DNA from 3 places in the Streptomyces sp. NPDC044106 genome. Region 1 is predicted to be linked to each of the others. Evidence: riboswitches for the same ligand, from Rfam matches in the RefSeq annotation. Region 1 holds a riboswitch; each other region holds the start of a gene.
What was found. Region 1 has a riboswitch for cobalamin ahead of AC07DI_RS13075 (ABC transporter substrate-binding protein). Riboswitches for the same ligand answer to the same signal wherever they lie in the genome.
Positions count from the first base shown of each region.

Region 1 (3,968 bases):
CCGGCGAGGGCGAGGGGTATCAGCGCGGGCTCGGGGCCCGGCAGATCCAGATGATCGCGATCGGCGGTGCCATCGGCACCGGCCTGTTCCTCGGCGCGGGCAAGGCCATTCACAAGGCGGGGCCCAGCCTCATCCTGGCGTACGCCATCGCGGGCCTCGTCATCTTCTTCATCATGCGGGCGCTCGGCGAGCTCCTCATGTACCGGCCCGTGTCCGGCTCCTTCTCGGAGTACGCACGCGAGTTCATGGGCCCGTTCTTCGGCTTCGTGACCGGCTGGACGTACTGGCTCTTCTGGGTCGTCACCGGCATCACGGAAGTCACCGCGGCCGCCCAGTACATGCAGTACTGGACCCACGACTCCTTCCCGCAATGGGCGTACGCGCTCGTCTTCACCGTCATCCTGTACGGCGCGAACCTCATCTCCGTGAAGCTCTTCGGCGAGCTGGAGTTCTGGTTCTCGATGGTCAAGGTCACCGCCATCATCGGCATGATCCTGATCTGCGTCGGCATCCTCACCATCGGCTTCTCCGACGCCGGTGACACCGCCTCCGTGACCCACCTGTGGGACGAGGGTGGCTTCTTCCCCAACGGCATCGGCTCCACGCTGATGACGCTCCAGATCGTGATGTTCGCCTTCCTCGCCGTCGAGCTCGTCGGCGTCACCGCGGGCGAGTCCAAGGACCCGAAGACCGTCCTGCCCAAGGCCATCAACACCGTGCCGTGGCGCATCGCCGTCTTCTACGTCGGCGCGCTCATCATGATCCTGTCGGTCGTCCCGTGGACGACGTTCAAGCCCGACGTCTCGCCGTTCGTCGCCGCCTTCGAGAAGATGGGCCTCGGCGTCGGCGCCGCCATCGTGAACTTCGTGGTCCTCACCGCCGCGCTCTCCTCCTGCAACTCCGGCATGTACTCCACCGGCCGCATGCTGCGCGACCTGGCGCTCAACGGCCAGGGCCCGAAGTTCTTCACCAAGCTCACGAAGAACGGCCTGCCGCTGATCGGCACCACGGCCTCCGCCGCGTGCATGCTGGTCGGCGTCTGGATCAACTACCAGTGGCCCGGCAAGGCGTTCACCTACGTCGTCTCCTTCGCGACCATCTCCGGTATGTGGGCCTGGATCATGATCCTCGCCTGCCAGATCCGCTACCGCCGCAAGGCCGACCGCGGCGAGCTGCCGCAGTCCACCTTCCGGGCGCCCGGTGCCCCGTACACCAGCTGGTTCGCGCTGCTCTTCATCGGCATGGTCATCGTGATGATGGGCATCGACAAGGACAACCGGGTCTCGCTGTACGCCGCCCCGGTCTGGGCCGCGATCCTGACGGTGTCGTACCTGGTGCTCAAGAGCCGCAACCCGCAGGCGGCCGCCTTCAACAAGCGCAAGACCGCTGTCGACGGCTCGGTCACCGCCGACAGCACGCCGGTCGGGAAGGACTGACACCGCTTCCCAGAGCGTTGTCCAGCATTCGGGCCCGCCCGTACCACACTTCGGTACGGCGCGGGCCCTCTGCTTATCCTGACTCCCATGCTGACCCTCACCCAGGCCCTCCACGACCAGATCGTCGCGCACGCGCGCCAGGACCACCCCGACGAGGCCTGCGGCGTCGTCGCGGGCCCGGCGGGCACCGGCCGCCCCGAGCGGTTCATCCCCATGCTGAACGCCGCGCGCTCGCCCACGTTCTACGAGTTCGACTCGGGTGACCTGCTGAAGCTCTACCGCGAGATGGACGACCGCGACGAGGAGCCCGTGATCGTCTACCACTCGCACACGGCCACCGAGGCCTACCCCTCGCGCACCGACATCACCTACGCCAACGAGCCCGGCGCCCACTACGTCCTGGTCTCCACGGCGGACACCGACGGCCCGGGCCCCTTCCAGTTCCGCTCGTACCGCATCGTGGACGGCGAGGTCACCGAGGAAGAGGTAAAGGTCGTACAGGCATACTGATCTTTACCAACGAGGGCGGCAGGAGCCAGGAAGCCGGTGCGAACCCGGCACGGTCCCGCCACTGTGACCCCACCCCATAGTTGGGGCGGGGGAGTCAGGAACTGACCTGCCGCCTTCCTCCCACGCAACGCAGGGGACGCGGAAATCCCCTGGAGGAGGCAGTTCCGTCATGCCCCGGTCCCACCGGCCCCTGCGCGCCCTCGTCACGGCCGCCCTGCTCGCCCCGCTCGCCGCCTGCTCCACCTCGGCGGCGGACGACGACTCCGGGCCCGCCACCAAGGCCGCCGGATTCCCGTACACCGTCACCAACTGCGGCGTGCGGACGACGTACGACGCACCCCCGAAGCGCGCCGTCACCATGAACCAGCACGCCACCGAAGTGATGCTGGAACTCGGCCTGAAGGACCGGCTGGCCGGTACCGCCTACCTCGACGACGAGGTCCTGCCGAAGTACAAGAAGGCGTACGAGTCGATCCCGGTGATCGCCAAGGAGTACCCCTCCTACGAGAAGCTGCTCTCCGCCAACCCCGACTACGTGTACGGCGGTTACGCGAGCGCCTTCCTCGCCGGTGACGGACGCAGCCGCTCGGCCCTCGCCAAGTCCGGCATCGACAGCCGCCTCAACATCGAGGGCTGCGCCGGGCACCCCGTCTCCATGGACGATGTCTACCGCGAGGTCCGCGAGGTCGGCGCCACGTTCGGGGTGCGGGCGCGGGCCGAGAAATGGGTGAGCGCCGCCCGCCGCGAACTGGCCGCCACCGCGGAGAAGTCACGGTCCCGGTCCAAGGGTGAGAAGCCCCGCTCCGTCTTCGTCTACGACAGCGGCGACAAGACCGCGTTCACGGCGGGCGGCCGGGGCATCGGCAACGACATCGTCGAGCGGGCGGGCGGCCACAACGTCTTCGCCGACGTGAACAAGTCCTTCACCGACGCGTCCTGGGAGAAGGTCGTCGAGCGCAAGCCCGAAACGATCCTGATCCTCGACTACGGCGCCACCACCGTCACCCAGAAGAAGAAGCGCCTCCTCGACGACCCGGCCCTCCAGGACGTCCCCGCCATCAAGAACGAGAACTTCGCGGTCCTGCGCCTGTCGGACGTGGTCACGGGCGTACGAGCACCGGAGGCGGTGAGGAAGCTGGCGGCGCAGCTGTGAGCCGGACCATTCAGCGCGTGGGGCGGATCACCCAGCGCGTGGGGCGGATCATCCAGCCCGTCCGGCGTTTGAGGACGAGCCCGAAGGGCGATGGGCCGAGCTCACGGGGGCGGCACCTGACGATACTGACCGTCCTCACCGCAACCCTGGCGGCCACCGCCCTCGCCGGTCTCGCACTCGGCTCCGTGCGGATCCCCCCGGCCCACGTCATGGAGATCCTCACCGGCCGAGCGGAACCCTCCCCGTTCAGAACCATCGTCCTCGACGTAAGACTCCCGAGAGTCATCCTCGGAGCCACCGTCGGAGGCGGCCTCGCAGTCATCGGCGCCGTCCTCCAGGCCCTCGTCCGCAACCCCCTCGCGGACCCGTTCCTGCTGGGCGTCTCCTCCGGAGCCTCGGTGGGCGCCGTCTGCGCCATCGTGCTCGGCGGCGTCTTCGGCCTCGGCGCCGCCCTGTCGACCACCGTCACCATCCCGGCCGCCGCCTTCGCGGGTGCCCTGCTCTCGCTCGTCCTCGTCTACACCCTGGCCAGAAGCGGGGGCGGCGGCTTCGCCACTGGCCGGCTGATCCTCGCGGGCGTCGCCGTCTCGTACATCCTGACCGCGCTGACCAGCCTCATCCTGGTCACCGCCGACAGCGCGGACCACCTCAAGGAAGTCCTCTACTGGACGCTCGGCGGCCTCGGCAGCGCCCGCTGGGACATGCTCGCCCTGCCCTGCTCCGTCCTCATCCTCGGCACGGCCCTCCTCGTCGCCATGGCCCGCCCCCTCGATCTGCTCCTCGCGGGCGAGGAGGGCGCCACCGTCCTCGGCCTGGACGCGACCCGCTTCCGTGTCACCGTCTTCGTCCTCGCCTCCCTGCTGACCGGT
Region 1 is NZ_JBWKFZ010000006.1:291,503-295,470, reverse strand. Features, by position in the region: gene AC07DI_RS13085 (amino acid permease) at 1-1,436, shown strand, start outside; gene AC07DI_RS13080 (M67 family metallopeptidase) at 1,524-1,946, shown strand; cobalamin riboswitch at 1,950-2,070, shown strand; gene AC07DI_RS13075 (ABC transporter substrate-binding protein) at 2,116-3,099, shown strand; gene AC07DI_RS13070 (FecCD family ABC transporter permease) at 3,216-3,968, shown strand, end outside.

Region 2 (3,968 bases), on a different contig from region 1:
GCGCCGTGCGGGTGCTGCGGTTCGCCTGGGCGGTGCCCGTCGCGCTCGTACCGCTGTATCCGCTCAGCCCCTGGCTGTCCGACCTGCTGCTGCCGCTCGCCGCGATCGGCGGCTTCTCCCTCAGCGCGTACGCCCGCACCCGGGAACGTCGTGACCTGCGGCTCTGGGGGCTCACACTGTTCATCTGCGTCCTGTCACTGTTCTGGGCCGTGTCGTCGTACGCGGCGATCGCCGGCCGGGGCCGTGCGGAGCTGACCGAGCGGACCCTGCGCGATGAGTTCCCCGCGGTCGTCGTCTTCAGTGCGAAGGACCTGATGATCCGGGGCGGCGGCAGTTGCTACCGTCGCGTCACCGACAAGGGGAGCCAGTACGCGTACGAGTACGCCGGTTTGCGCCTGTTCCACGTCTCCGGGGACCGGATCTTCCTCGTCCCCCGCGACTGGTCCCCCGGGGACGGCACCCTCTACGTCCTCAAGGAGGGGGCGGGTCAGCGCGTCGATCTGCTCAGCGGGGCCGGTCGCCGGGCGCGGGAGTGCCGGGCGCAGCCGGAGGCCGGTGCTCAATAGGCGAAGCCGAACGGCGGTCGCGCGGCGGGCGAGGCGTGTTCGGTGAACCGGCCGCAGGAGCGGAACCCCAGGCGGCGGTAGACCGGTTCGCCGTCGGTGGATGCCTGGAGGACGGCGTGGACGTACTCCTGGTCGCGGGCGGTGTGCAGGGCGGCGAGGGTGACTGCGCCGCCGTATCCGCGGCCGCGGTGGGCGGCCAGGGTGCAGATGTTGTAGATCCCGGCGACGCCCGCGTGCAGGAAGACCTCGGCGCAGCAGACCGCGCGGCCTCCCGCGTAGCCGACCAGGAAGCGGGCCGGGCAGTCCGGGTCGAGTACCTGGCGCGCGGCCCGGTCGTAGAAGTCGCGCACGGTGGTGGCGGGCGGGGTCCAGTTCGCGGCGAGGATCGTGGCGCAGTCGGCGAGTTGAGCGGTCGTGGTCACGTGCCGGATGTCGAGGCCGGGCGCGGAGGGGCGCGGCAGGGTGGGGGCGAGCTCCGCCCACATGGCCGTCTCGTCGTCCGTGGCAGGCAGGCCGGCGGCGGTGAGGCGGTCGGTCAGGTCGGGCGGTGTCGTCGCGGGGCCGACCCACCAGGAGAAGGGGCGGCCCGTTCCGGCCAGCGCCCGAGTGGTCTCGGCTACGCGGGCCGGTGCGGTCTCGGAGGTGAAGCGGGCCGCGGCGACGATGTTGAACGTGTCGTCATCGAGGCCGCTGTCGGCGATCAGCAGGTCGTCGGTCTCCGTGACGCTCGCACCCGGCATGCGCCGGTGCAGGTGGCAGGCGTGTTCCGCCAGGTTCCGTTCCATCCGGTCGCGCAGATCGGCCTCGTCGAAAGGGGTGTCGGTCACGTGTGCAGCTTGCCAAAGGGCGCGCGCGGGCAGGCGCGACAAGGAGTCGCGCGGCCGAACATCGCCGTCGCTTTCCCGCCCGCCGCGCCGGCGAAGCGTCCACGGCACGTGTTCCTCCTCACCGTCCGAATGCCGAGGGCGACCCGGAACAGCGGTCGACGGCCCCGTATGGTGATCGGTGCAGCTGGTTCGCCCCGTCCGCCAGACGGGAGCGTCGCAAGAGGGAACCCGGTGTGAATCCGGGACTGCCCCGCAGCGGTGAGCGGGAACGACCGCCGTCACACGCACTGGAACCGCGAGACCGGTTCTGGGAAGCGACGGCCAGTAGGTGTCCGCCCGCCTTCTTCCGAAGGCGGTGGACGAGGCCCGCGAGTCCGAAGACCTGCCCGCTGTCCACGCCCGAACCATTCGTGCGCGGATATCCCGGTGACCTCGTGGGCGGGTCGGCGTGCATACCAGACGGGCGACCGCGCCGACCGCGCGCTCCCGGCCCGTCCGGTCCGTCGCCCTTCGCGCTCTCGTCCCGTCTCCGGGATCTCAGGGATTCATCTCGCGAAGGAGATCTCCGTGACCACCAAGCCCGCAGCCGCGGCAGCACGGGCCACCGTGTACGGCTACCCCCGTCAGGGTCGTGACCGCGAACTCAAGAAGGCGATCGAGGGCTACTGGAAGGGCCGCGTCACCGCGGACGCCCTCGCGGCCACCGCCGCCGGGCTTCGCCGCTCGAACTGGCGCGAACTCGCCGACGCCGGCATCGACGAAGTCCCGACCGGCGACTTCTCGTACTACGACCACGTCCTTGACACCACCGTCATGGTCGGCGCCGTCCCCGAGCGTCACCGCACCGCGGTCGAGAGGGACGCGCTCGACGGCTACTTCGCGATGGCGCGCGGCACCCAGGACGTGGCGCCGCTGGAGATGACGAAGTGGTTCGACACCAACTACCACTACCTGGTGCCGGAGTTGGGGCCCGGCACCGTCTTCCGCGCCGACTCCACCAAGCAGGTCACCGAGTTCGGGGAGGCCCATGCGCTGGGCCTCTCGGCGCGCCCCGTCCTCGTCGGCCCCGTCACCTACCTGCTGCTCGCCAAGCCCGCACCCGGGGTGGCCGCCGACTTCGACCCGCTGACCCTCCTCGACCGTCTCCTGCCGGTGTACGCCGAGGTGCTCGCCGACCTCCGCGCCGCGGGCGCCGAGTGGGTCCAGCTCGACGAGCCCGCGCTCGTCCAGGACCGTACGCGGGCCGAACTGAACACGGCCGAGCGCGCCTACCGCGACCTCGGCGCCCTCACCGACCGGCCCAAGCTCCTCATCGCCTCGTACTTCGACCGGCTCGGCGACGCCCTTCCCCTGCTCGCCAAGGTCCCGGTCGAGGGCCTCGCCCTCGACTTCACCGATGCGGCGGCCGCCAACCTCGACGCGCTCGCCGCCGCCGGCGGGCTGCCCGGCAAACGGCTGGTCGCGGGGGTCGTCAACGGCCGCAACATCTGGGTCGACGACCTGGAGAAGTCCCTGGCCACCCTCGGCACCCTGCTCGGCCTGGCCGACCGGGTCGACGTGGCCGCCTCCTGCTCCCTCCTCCACGTCCCCGTCGACGCCACCCTGGAACGGGACATCGAGCCGCAGATCCTGCGCTGGCTGGCCTTCGCCCGCCAGAAGACCACCGAGATCGTGACGCTCGCCCGGGGCCTGGCCCGGGGCACCGACACGATCTCCACCCAACTCGCCGCCAACCGCGCCGATCTGGCGTCCCGGGCAGGCTCCCCCATCACCCGCGACCCGGCCGTCCGCGCCCGCGCCGGCGCCGTCACGGAGGCCGACGCCCGCCGCTCCCAGCCCTACCCCGAGCGCGCGGCGGCCCAGCGCGCCGCCCTCGGCCTCCCACTGCTGCCGACCACCACCATCGGCTCCTTCCCGCAGACCACCGAACTGCGCACGGCCCGCGCCGATGTGCGGGCGGGACGGATCGACGCCGCCGGGTACGAGGAGCGCGTCAGGGCCGAGATCCAGGAGGTGATCTCCTTCCAGGAGAAGACGGGCCTCGACGTCCTGGTGCACGGCGAGCCCGAACGCAACGACATGGTGCAGTACTTCGCCGAGCAGCTCACCGGCTACCTCGCCACGCAGCACGGCTGGGTCCAGTCGTACGGCACCCGCTATGTGCGTCCGCCGGTCCTCGCCGGTGACATCTCGCGACCGGAGCCGATGACGGTGCGCTGGACGACGTACGCCCAGTCCCTGACGGAGCGCCCCGTCAAGGGCATGCTCACGGGCCCCGTCACCATGCTCGCCTGGTCCTTCGTCCGCGACGACCAGCCGCTCGCCGACACCGCCCGCCAGGTCGCCCTCGCACTGCGCGACGAGGTGACCGACCTGGAGGCGGCCGGGACGTCCGTCATCCAGGTCGACGAGCCCGCCCTGCGCGAGACGCTGCCCCTGCGCGCCGCCGACCACCCCGCCTACCTCGCCTGGGCCACCGAGGCGTTCCGCCTCACCACGAGCGGGGTGCGGCCCGACACGCAGATCCACACGCACATGTGCTACGCCGAGTTCGGCGACATCGTCCAGGCCATCG
Region 2 is NZ_JBWKFZ010000004.1:143,770-147,737, forward strand. Features, by position in the region: gene AC07DI_RS08280 (hypothetical protein) at 1-566, shown strand, start outside; gene AC07DI_RS08285 (GNAT family N-acetyltransferase) at 560-1,351, opposite strand; cobalamin riboswitch at 1,562-1,797, shown strand; gene metE (5-methyltetrahydropteroyltriglutamate--homocysteine S-methyltransferase) at 1,961-3,968, shown strand, end outside.
Region 2: linked by a shared signal. The riboswitch ahead of metE (5-methyltetrahydropteroyltriglutamate--homocysteine S-methyltransferase) and the one ahead of AC07DI_RS13075 (ABC transporter substrate-binding protein) in region 1 are both predicted to bind cobalamin.

Region 3 (3,968 bases), on a different contig from region 1:
GGCGGTGGCCGCGGAGGTGCCGGCGGCGCTCGCCTCGTCCGTCGGCCACAGCGCGCCGCCCGCGAGGACGGCGGCGGCCAGCGCGCCCGTGGTGCCGATGAGGGCCAGCTTGCTCTTTGCCCGTACTGCCATGGTGTGACGTCCCTGCCGTTCCTGGAAGCGATGCGCGGCCCCGTCCGGAGCGGCGCGCAATGCTATGGGGCACGGCGGTCATTGCCCATGATCGAAGTCACCGTGAAGCGGGGGCATGGGGAAGGTGAACGGGGGGTAGTGGGAGGGGGCGCCGTGACCGCACGGCGCCCGGAGCTGCCGGAACCTTCAGGAGCTGCCGCGACCCGCCCGGTCCACCGCGCATACTGGTTCCCATGGGCTCCCGTGAGTTCGTCCGGGCCGTGCCGAGGCTCGACGGCCCGCTCGACGGCATGGTCGTCTCCGCGGTCGGCTACCGCACCGCGGGACAGCGCCCCGCCCTGCACCGCGGCCTGCCCTCGCCGTATCTGACGGTGATCTTCTCCCTCGACGGGCCCATCACCACCGGCGACTCCCCAGGCCGGGCGACGGGACCGGACGCGGCGCGCACCGACATCGTGGTGGGCGGCCTGCACCAGAGCCCCGCGTACGTCGTCCAGCCCGAGCACGAGGCGGGCATCCAGCTCGCCGTGCATCCCCTCGCGGCCCGCGCGCTCCTCGGCCTGCCCGCCGCCGAACTCACCGGTCAGCTGGTCATCGGCGGCACCGACGTGCTCGGCGACCACGCGGCCGACGTCCGCGAGCGGCTGTGCGAGCTGGACGACTGGACGGACCGTTTCGCCCACCTCTCCGCGTACCTGCGGCGACTCGCCTGCGTCGACCGCCCCATGGGAGCCGTACGCCCGGAGGTCGCCGAGGCCTGGGCGTGGCTGGCCCGGCACCGCGGCGCGGGCACCCTGGGCGGCCTGTCCCGGCACGTCGCGCTGAGCGAACGCAGGCTGACCGCGCTGTTCCGCGCCGAGACGGGCCTGAGCCCGAAGCAGGCCGCACGCCTGATGCGCTTCCAGCACGCCAAGGCCGTCGTGACCCGCGCCGTCGCGGCGGGCGGACCCCCGGACCTCGCCCGGGTCGCGGCCGGCACCGGCTACTACGACCACTCCCACCTCGTCCGTGACTTCCGGCAGTACACCGGAGTGAGTCCCACCCGCTGGCTGGCCGAAGAGTGCCGGAATATCCAAGCCGGGGCGCACGGTACGGGCGAAGACTCGAAGCCATGAACACCACACCGAACCCGAGCTCGAACCCGAACGTCACGTCGGCCCCGAAGCCGGACCTCACACCGGCCCCGAACCCCGCGCCGGGTGCCGCCGAGGGTGACCGCCTCACCACACCCCCTCCCGCCGTCTGGCCGGGCGTGCAGGCCCAGGACGCCCCTGCGCTGATCGACTTCCTCGTCGACACCGTCGGCTTCCTGCGCACCGCCGTGTACGAGGACGGGGGCCGCGTCGCCCACGCCCAGCTCGACTGGCCCGAGGGCGGCGGCATCATGCTCGGCTCGTACGACCCGGAGGCCGCGGCCACCTGCGGCAAACCCGGCACCGGGGGCGCCTACGTCGTCACGGCCCGGGTGGACGACCTGTACCGGCGCCTCACCGGGGCGGGCGTGAAGATCACCGCCGAGATCGAGGACAAGCCCTACGGCAGCCGCGAGTTCGGCATCGAGGACCCGGAGGGAAACCGCTGGTCGTTCGGCACCTACCGAGGCGAGCCGAGGCCCGCACCGACCACGTGAGGGCGGGTGACAGGTGCGTGATAACTTGCGCAAGCCAGTCAAACCCACACCTGGGCCAGGGAATCCGGTGCGAATCCGGAACTGACGCGCAGCGGTGAGGGGGACGGGCGGGGCCACGGCCACTGGGTGTCTCCGGACGCCCGGGAAGGCGCCCCGCCCGGTCGATCCCGAGTCCGAAGACCTGCTGGCGCCTCCGCTCGCACACCGGGCGACGGAGGTCGTGACGCAGGCCAGGCTCCGCGTATGAGCCGCGAGACCCAAGGGATCACGTGTCCTCGACAGCCCGTACCGCCGCTCTCCGTACAGCCGCCCTCCTCTGTGCCGGTCTGCTCACGCTCACCGCGTGCGGCGACGGCTCCGCACGCGACGCCGCGCACTCCGGGGGCGGGAGCGCCGACGGCTATCCGGTCACGGTCACCTCCTGCGGCAAGGAGGCGAAGGTCGAGGCGCCGCCCCGGCGGGCCGTCTCCCTCGACCAGGGGTCCACGGAGATCCTGCTCTCCCTCGGCCTCGCCGACCGGATGGCCGGCACCGGCACCTGGACCGACCCGGTCCTGAAGAACCTGGCGAAGGACAACGCGAAGGTGGAGCGGCTCGCCGACCGCTACCCGTCGCTGGAGAAGGTCCTCGCCAAGGAGCCGGACTTCGTCAGCGCCTCCTTCCTCTACACGGTCGGCAAGGGCGGCGTCGCCGACCGTACGAAGTTCACCGAGCTAGGCGTGCCCGTCTACGTCTCGCCCACCGACTGCGCGGGCAAGGACAACGACGACGGCGACGGTGACGGCAAGCGCGTCAAGACCCTCACCATGGACAGCGTCTACGCCGAGATCCGCGACCTCGCGAAGGTCTTCGACGTCGAGAAGCGCGGCGAGAAGCTGATCGCCGGACTGAAGCGGCGGGTCGCGAAGGCCACCGTGCACATCGACAAGGCCGCCGCCTCGGACACCCGCCTCATGTACTGGTTCGCCAACTCCGACGCGCCGTACATGGCGGGCTGCTGCGGCGCCCCCGGCATCATCACCCGCGAACTCGGCGCCAAGAACGTCTTCGACGACACCCGTGAGGAGTGGCCCCAGATCAACTGGGAGACCGTCGCCGACCGGGACCCCGACGCCATCGTCCTCGGCGACCTCACGCGCAAGTCCCAGTCCGCGGAGAGCGCCGCGGCGAAGATCAGGTTCCTGGAGACGAACCCGGCGACGAAGAACCTGACCGCCGTGAAGAAGAAGCGGTACGTGCTGCTCAGCGGCCAGGCCATGAACCCCACGATCCGCACGGTCGACGGCATCGAACAGGTCGCGGCCGCGCTGCGGAAGTTCGGACTCCGCAAGTGACGCAGGCGGCGGAGGGCGGGGGCGGGAGTACGGCCGCGGGAAGGGGGATCGGTACCGGCGCGGGCACGGACGCGGGCATCAGTACGGACACGGGTACCGGCACGGAGGGGCCCGCACCCGGCGCCGTACACCCGGAACCCCTGCACGGCCCGCGCCCGGGCCTGCGCGGGGGCCTGCGCCTGGCCCTGCTCTGCCTGGCCGGTCTCGCCGCGCTCGTCCTCTCCGTGTCCGTGGCCGTCACCATCGGCCCCGCCGACATCTCCGTGCCCGACGTATGGTCGACCGTCGCCGCCCACCTCGGCTGGGGCGAGACCCCGCTCACCCCGATCAGGGACGGCATCGTCTGGAACCTGCGGATGCCGCGCACGCTGCTCGCCGCGGTCTGCGGCGCGGGCCTCGCGGTCTGCGGCGCCGTGATGCAGTCGCTGCTCCGCAACCCTCTCGCCGACCCCTTCGTGCTCGGGGTGTCCTCCGGCGCGTCCACCGGAGCGGTCGCGGTCGTCGTGCTCGGCGTCGGCGGGGGAGCGGTGTCGGTGTCGGCGGGCGCGTTCGCCGGGGCGCTCTGCTCGTTCGCGCTGGTGCTGCTCCTGAGTCACACCCTGGGCGACACCACGGACCGGGTCGTGCTGTCCGGCGTCGCTGCCATGCAGCTCTTCTCCGCGCTGACCTCGTTCGTCGTCCTCACGGCGGGCGACGCCGAGACCACCCGCGGCGTGCTGTTCTGGCTCCTCGGCTCGCTCAGCGGAATCGGCTGGACGGACGTGTGGCTGTGCGCCGGGGTGCTCGCGGTGGCGCTGCTCGTCTGCCTCGGCCACGCCCGCACGCTCGACGCGTTCGCGTTCGGCCAGGAGGCAGCGGCGGCGCTGGGCGTC
Region 3 is NZ_JBWKFZ010000012.1:255,342-259,309, forward strand. Features, by position in the region: gene AC07DI_RS23550 (HAD family hydrolase) at 1-132, opposite strand, end outside; gene AC07DI_RS23555 (AraC family transcriptional regulator) at 366-1,247, shown strand; gene AC07DI_RS23560 (VOC family protein) at 1,244-1,762, shown strand; cobalamin riboswitch at 1,781-1,965, shown strand; gene AC07DI_RS23565 (ABC transporter substrate-binding protein) at 2,032-3,096, shown strand; gene AC07DI_RS23570 (FecCD family ABC transporter permease) at 3,174-3,968, shown strand, end outside.
Region 3: linked by a shared signal. The riboswitch ahead of AC07DI_RS23565 (ABC transporter substrate-binding protein) and the one ahead of AC07DI_RS13075 (ABC transporter substrate-binding protein) in region 1 are both predicted to bind cobalamin.